Regions from separate parts of the Caldimonas taiwanensis NBRC 104434 genome, predicted to be linked through region 2. Evidence: predicted binding sites of a transcription regulator. Region 2 holds the regulator's gene; the other holds the start of a gene.

Region 1 (3,408 bases), on a different contig from region 2:
TCGCCCTGCAAGGACAAGGCCCCCCGGGCCCGCCACAGCGCCCAAGCCAGCCCCCCGAGCAAGGCCAGCGCCGCCGGGATGCCCAGCTCCACCATCAGCTGCAGCACCAGGTTGTGGCTGTGATCGAAAAACGCCACCGGCCGGTCGGGAAACGGCGTGAACGTCCAGGCCGCATTGAAGTTCCCCCAGCCCACCCCGGTCCACGGATGGGCGGCGATCAGCGCCAGCGTGTTCGACCAGATCGCAAACCGCGAGCTACTGATGTCGCCCCCGCCCTCCAGCCGCGTCTCGCCGTAATAGGCTGCGCCGCCCATCTCGCCCCAGGCCCACAGCCCCAGCCACCATGCCGCCAACGCCGCCGGCGCGGCCCAGAACAGGCGCCGCCCCCCCCCTGGCAAGCCACGGTCCAGCGCTGCCCACAGCGCCAGCCCGGCTAGGCCCAGCATGCCGGTGCGCGAACTGCTGAGCGCCACCCCCAACGTCAAGGCCAGCATCGCCGCCCAGGCCCCCCCGGAACGCGCCCGCGTCGGCAGCAGCGGCAGCACGCACAAGCCCAGCAGCATCAGCGAGGCCAGATGATTGGGCTGGCGCAGGTTGCCAAAGGCCCGACCGGCGGTGGTGGGCCGGGCGATCCAGACCCCGTCGGCCCAGGCCGGGGCGAAGTACTGCACGAGGGCCACCCCCACATTCAACAGGGCCGCAAGCAACACGCCGCAGGCCACGCCGCGCCACACCGCTTGCGCCGACGCCTGCATCCGTGATGCTGCGGCGCCCAGCCAGCCCCCGAAGGCCGCCACCGCCAGCGCTGCGGCCAGCCCGGCCCCGGCACGCGACCCCAGCACGGCCGCCCCACTGCCCAGCACCAGCGCCGCCAGCCCCCCGGCCCAGGCCAGCCGCGGCACGGCCGCGCGGTCACGCCCCAGGCGCCACGCCCCCCAGCCCATGACCACCCCCCAGCCGGCCAGCGCCAGGATGACGTTGTAAAACGATGAATACGGCGTTTGGCTCAGGCCGACCACCCACGCAGGCAGCAGCGCCAGGGCAAGCCAGGAGGTCACCGCAAAAGCGTCAGACGGATAAACCATGGGCGGGACTGTAGCGCCCGCAATGACACACCGGCTCGACCACCATCCGACGCCGCCCAGCCTCGCCCCCAATCCACCAATCTGGTCCTGGACCACCGATCCACTCTCGCCTGTCCCCAGTCATCCGCGAAACACTTATCGAAGACAGGCCAGACTTGCCTCGTGGAGCTTGCGCATCGATGCGGCAATAAAAACAGGGGCCGAAGCCCCTGGTTTTTCGAAGTTCAAAGCCCGAGATCAAGTGCCAGCCGCGCATCCTGCGGGATAGTAGCTGTCCTTCCAACCGTTGGGTCGGCTTGCAATCGTGCAAGTCCAAACGCCGTTCGCGTCGCGACCCAATCGAATGACGGCCCCATTGACACGGGGATTCGAATTTCGCAGGGTACACGTCAATGCGGTGGCAGAAGCACCCGTGTTATCTGGTGCAGTAACAGCCAAGGTGCAGCGTTCGGTTGTTGCCGTCAAGCCCATATTGTTATTGGTGAAAAAAACGTTGGGTCGGCCTTCGTTGATAGCCACCTCGTAATTCGTTTTACCGCCGCTGATTTCTGACAAGCCAGCAGCCACTTGGCCCCGAGCCACATAGTCCTGATACGCCGGCAGCGCAATCGCCGCCAAGATGCCGATGATCGCCACGACGATCATCAGTTCGATCAGCGTGAAGCCCTGTTGGGCCGCGCGCTTCATGGTGTGCAGTTGTTTCATACAGTCTCTCCAAAGAGGTAGGGGGGGTTGTGCGCCCCACACCATGCAGGCCCCGTGCCAGCCCGGCGGGCGGGCGCCAGCGTGATGAAATCAACGTTTTCAGGCCCAGGGGCGGGTTGGGGAGCGACTGGACGTGTCACTGCACACCCTCGCGCTGACAAAAATGGTCAGCTCAGCGCCGGATAGTCGGTGTAGCCTTCGGCCCCGCCGCCGTAGAAGGTTTTCACGTCCCAGGCATTGAGGGGGGCGCCTTCGCGCAAGCGGCGCACGAGGTCGGGGTTGCTGATGAACAGGCGGCCAAAGGCCACGGCGTCGGCCCGGCCTTGGGCCACCGCGGCTTCGGCCAGGGTTTTGTCGTAGCCGTTGTTGACGATCCAGGCGCCACGGCCGCCGGCGTGGCGGTAGGCGCGGCGCAGGGCGTCGAAGTCGAAGGGCCGGTCGGGCAGTTCACGCGGGCCGCCGGTGGCGCCTTCGATGAGGTGCAGGAAGGCCAGGCCCAGGGGGGCGAGCGCGCGCACCACGTGCTCGAACAGGGGCTGCGGGTCGGCATCGACGATGTCGTTGGCCGGGGTGATCGGCGACAGGCGGATGCCGGTGCGCCCAGGGCCGATGGCCTCGGCCACCGCGCGCGTCACTTCGAGCAGCAGTCGCGCCCGGTTCTCGATGGTGCCGCCGTAGGCATCGGTGCGCTGGTTGGCGCCGGTCTTGAGGAATTGGTCGAGCAAGTAGCCGTTGGCCGCGTGGATTTCTACACCGTCGAAGCCGGCTTCCTCCACGGCCGCGCGAGCGGCACGGGCGTAGTCGGCCACGAGCGCGGGCAGTTCGTCGATGCGCAAGGCCCGCGGGGCGGACACCGGCTGGAAGCTGCCCTGACCGTCGGGGCCGATCAGGTAGGTGCGGGTCTGGGCCTGCAGGGCCGAGGGGGCCACCGGCGCCTGGCCGTCGGGCAGCAGCGAGGTGTGCGAGACGCGGCCCACGTGCCACAGCTGGACCACGATGCGGCCACCGGCGGCATGCACGGCCTCGGTGACACGGCGCCAGCCGGCCAGCTGCTCGGCGGTGTACAGCCCCGGCACCTGGGCATAGCCCTGGGCCATGGGGCTGATGGCCGTGCCTTCGGAGACGATCAAGCCCGCGCTGGCACGCTGGGTGTAGTAGGTGACATGCAAGTCGTGCGGCACGCCGCGCGGGGCGCGGTTGCGGGTCAGCGGCGCCATCACGACACGGTTGGCGAGGAACAGGTCGCCGGCCTGGAGAGGATCGTACAGAGTGTTCATGGCTGCCAAGCGTAGCGGCAGCGCGCCCAGCCTGCAGTGAGCGCGGGGCCTGCAGGGGCTTGGCATTTCTGCTATGGGGCCGAGCCGCCCCCCAAGCTCAGAGCTCGAACACTTGCCCGGCTTCCAGATGGGCGATGCGGTGGCTGCCGTCCAGGGCGCGCACTTGGTCGGCAATGCGCAGCATTTCCCCGGGTTTGGCATGGGTGAGGTACAAGGGCCAGCGCGGATCGATGTGCTGCAACTCGCGGCGCAGGCTGCTGGGGCAGTGGTGCTGGCTGAGCGCCGCCAAGGCGCGCTCCTGGTCGCCAAAGGCGGTCTCGATCACGAGCATGCCGACCTGC
Region 2 (3,408 bases):
GGTCCATTCCACATCGGAATGCGACGGCTCTCCTTCAGGCGCATGCGCGAGGGCAGTTTCATGTCCGGGCTGAGCACCCAGGCCGTCCAGCCGCCGAAATGGCGCTTCCAGTGGGCGGCCAGACGGGGATAGAACTCCTCGGCCATGCCCGTTTGCTCGGCGCTGCGCGCCACGCGACCGCGCGCCTCGATGCGTTCGCCATAGGGTGGATTGAGCATCAGCGTGCGCGCCAAGCCCTCGCTCAGGCGCGGGGCCACACGCTCCAACACATCGCCACCATGGAATTCGATGGCATGGGCCACGCCGGCACGCTGTGCATTGCGGCGCGCGAAATCGACCATGCGAAACGACACGTCGCTGGCCAACACCGGCACCGTCGGCGCATGGATGCGGGCCTGCGCGGCCTGCTTCAGGGCCTGCCACTGGGAGCGCCCTTGCGCGGTGGCAAACGGCGCCAAACGTTCGAACGCGAAGCGGCGTGTGAGCCCCGGGGCGATCCCGCAGGCGATCTGGGCGGCCTCGATGGCAATCGTGCCCGAGCCGCAACAAGGGTCGAGCAAGGCGCCACCGGCCTCGGGCGTGCCACGCCAGCCGGCTGCCGCCAGCATCGCCGCGGCCAGCGTTTCCTTCAGCGGCGCATCACCCTTGTCCTGCCGCCAACCGCGCTTGAACAGTGGCTCGCCCGAGGTGTCGATGTACAGCGTGGCCTCTTGTTCGGTCAGATGCAGCATCACCCGCACATCGGGGCGCTGCCGATCCACGCTGGGGCGCTGGCCGGTGGCCTGGCGCATCGCATCGCACAGGGCATCCTTGATGCGCAAACCGGCAAAGTGCAGGCTGCGCAGCGGCGAGCGTTGGGCCGTCACGTCCACCTTGAAGGTCTGCGCCGGGCTGAGCCACTGCGACCAGTGCACCTGGCGGGCCAGGGCATACAGATCGTCTTCCTGGCGGTACGGGCCCTGCGCCAGCCGCAGCAGCACGCGCTGGGCCAGGCGGCTTTCCAGATTGAGCGTCATCACCGCACGCGCATCACCGCTGAGCGCGATGCCGCCACGTTCGATCGAGCCGTGGGTGTCGGGACCGAGCAAGGCCATCGCCTCCTCGGCCAACCAAGCTTCCACCCCAGCGGCGCAGGGCAAGAACAGGGAATAACTCACAAGGCCTTTCGCAAATTGGCCGGCGCGATCTTCAGCGCCTCGCGGTACTTGGCCACCGTGCGGCGCGCCACCTGGATGCCTTGCTCTTCGAGCATCTGGCTGATCTGGCTGTCCGACAAGGGGCGGGACGGATCTTCGGCGGCGATGAACTGTTTGATCAGCGCGCGCACCGCCGTGCTGGAGGCATTGCCCCCGGCTTCGGTGTTCAACGAGGAGCCGAAAAAGTACTTCAGCTCGAAGGTGCCAAAGGGCGTGGCCATGTACTTGGCCGTGGTCACGCGCGAGATGGTCGACTCGTGCAGGCCCAGCTCGTCGGCGATCTCGCGCAGCACCAGCGGCTTCATCGCGATCTCGCCATGGGTGAAGAAGTTCTTCTGCCGCTCGACGATGGCCTGCGAGACGCGCAAGATGGTGTCGAAGCGCTGCTGGATGTTCTTCATGAACCAGCGCGCCTCCTGCAGCCGCGCGCCCAGGGCCTGGCTGGAGGCGCTGCCACGCTGCTGTCGAAGGGCCTGCGCATACAGGTCGTTGATGCGCAAGCGCGGCATCACCTCGGGGTTGAGCACGGCCTTCCAGCCGCGGCCAGACTTCTGCACGATCACATCGGGCACGATGATGTGGGCCTCGGCCCGCGCAAACGGCCGCCCCGGCTTGGGCTCGCAGGCCACGATGAGGGCTTGCGCCTGCTTGATCAGTTCTTCATCGGCGCCAGTGGCGGCCATCAGCTTTTTCACGTCGCGCCGCGCCAAGGCCTCCAGGTGGCCCTGGCAGATCATCAGCGCGATGATCTGGGCCTCACTGCGCGGCAGGGCACGCAGCTGCAAACACAGGCACTCGGACAAGTCGCGCGCGCCCACGCCCGTGGGCTGCAGGCTGTGCAACCACTTCAGCGCGCAACGCAGCCGCTCCAACAGCTCTTGGCGGGCGTCCTCGTCCTGGCCGGCCAGGTGCGCGGCGATGTCCTCCAGCGAATCGGCGAGATATCCATCGTCGTCGAGCGATTCGATCAACACCTGCACTGCCGCGGCATCTTCGGGCGACAGGCGCATGCCGAGCAACTGCTGGCGCAAGTGGTCCTGCAAACTGATGCCGGGGCTGGCGCGCTCGATCGGGTCGAGCTCCTCGTCGTTGCTGCCGCTGCGGCTGCCCGGCGTCTCGCGGATGCCGTCGAAGTCGTCAGCCTCGGTGCCGTTTTCCCAATCGTCGCGCTCGGTGGCGCCGACCTCCAGCGCATCGAGCCCAGGCGCTTCGGCCGCCTCCAAGCCCTCGCCGGCTTCGGCCTCGGCCTCGCGCTGGCGGGTTGCCGGTGCCTCGGGCAGCAGGGACACGCCCGTCATCGGGTCGCCGTCGTCGTCCTCGGTGTCGAGGAAGGGGTTTTGCTCCAGCATCTGCTCGACCTCCTGGTGCAGTTCGAGCGTGGACAGTTGCAGCAAGCGGATCGATTGCTGCAACTGAGGCGTCAGCGCCAAATGCTGGGACAGGCGAACCTGCAGGGAAGGCTTCATGGCATCTTCCCGGGCTTACATGCGGAAATGCTCGCCGAGATAAACCTTGCGCACGTCGGGGTTCTCGACGATGTCGGCCGGCGTGCCCTGGGCCAACACCCGGCCTTCGCTGATGATGTAGGCATGGTCGCAGATGCCCAAGGTCTCGCGCACATTGTGGTCGGTGATGAGCACGCCGATGCCGCGCGACTTCAGGAAGCCGATGATGCGCTGGATCTCGATCACGGCGATCGGATCGACCCCGGCGAAAGGCTCATCGAGCAGGATGAAGCGCGGCTGCGTGGCCAAGGCCCGCGCGATCTCCACACGGCGGCGCTCGCCACCGGACAAGGACGGGGCCGGCGCATGGCGCAACTTCTCGATCGACAGCTCGGCCAGCAACTCATCGAGCTGGCGCGAGATCGCCGCCTCCTGGAGCGGCCGGCCCTGGGCATCGTGCTGCAACTCCAGCACCGCGCGGATGTTCTCCTCCACCGTGAGCTTGCGGAAGATCGAGGCCTCCTGCGGCAGATAACTCAAGCCCAGACGCGAACGCTCATGGATGGGCCGGCGCTCCACGCGGTGGCCGTCGATGCGGATCTCACCGGCGTCCACCGGCACCAAACCCACGATCATGTAGAAGCTGGTGGTCTTGCCCGCGCCATTGGGCCCAAGCAAACCCACGACCTCGCCGCTTTGGACCGACAGGTGCACGTCCTTGACCACCTGCCGCGCGCCATAGCGCTTTTGCAGGCCCCACACCTCCA

The links. The regulator sigma-54, encoded in region 2, starts transcription at its own class of promoters, with help from an activator protein. The targets are predictions, from matches to a motif close to TGGCANGNAANCTGCTTT.
Region 1: a site for sigma-54 is predicted at 1,833-1,850, ahead of CTA01S_RS16345 (pilin). Genes of this name have one in related genera too.

Annotation. Positions count from the first base shown of each region.
Region 1 is NZ_BCWK01000001.1:196,781-200,188, reverse strand. It holds gene CTA01S_RS01020 (PglL family O-oligosaccharyltransferase) at 1-1,058, opposite strand, end outside; gene CTA01S_RS16345 (pilin) at 1,323-1,772, opposite strand; gene CTA01S_RS01015 (alkene reductase) at 1,958-3,067, opposite strand; gene CTA01S_RS01010 (MBL fold metallo-hydrolase) at 3,165-3,408, opposite strand, start outside.
Region 2 is NZ_BCWK01000011.1:56,045-59,452, reverse strand. It holds gene CTA01S_RS10835 (THUMP domain-containing class I SAM-dependent RNA methyltransferase) at 1-1,157, opposite strand, end outside; gene CTA01S_RS10830 (RNA polymerase factor sigma-54) at 1,154-2,662, opposite strand; gene lptB (LPS export ABC transporter ATP-binding protein) at 2,678-3,408, opposite strand, start outside.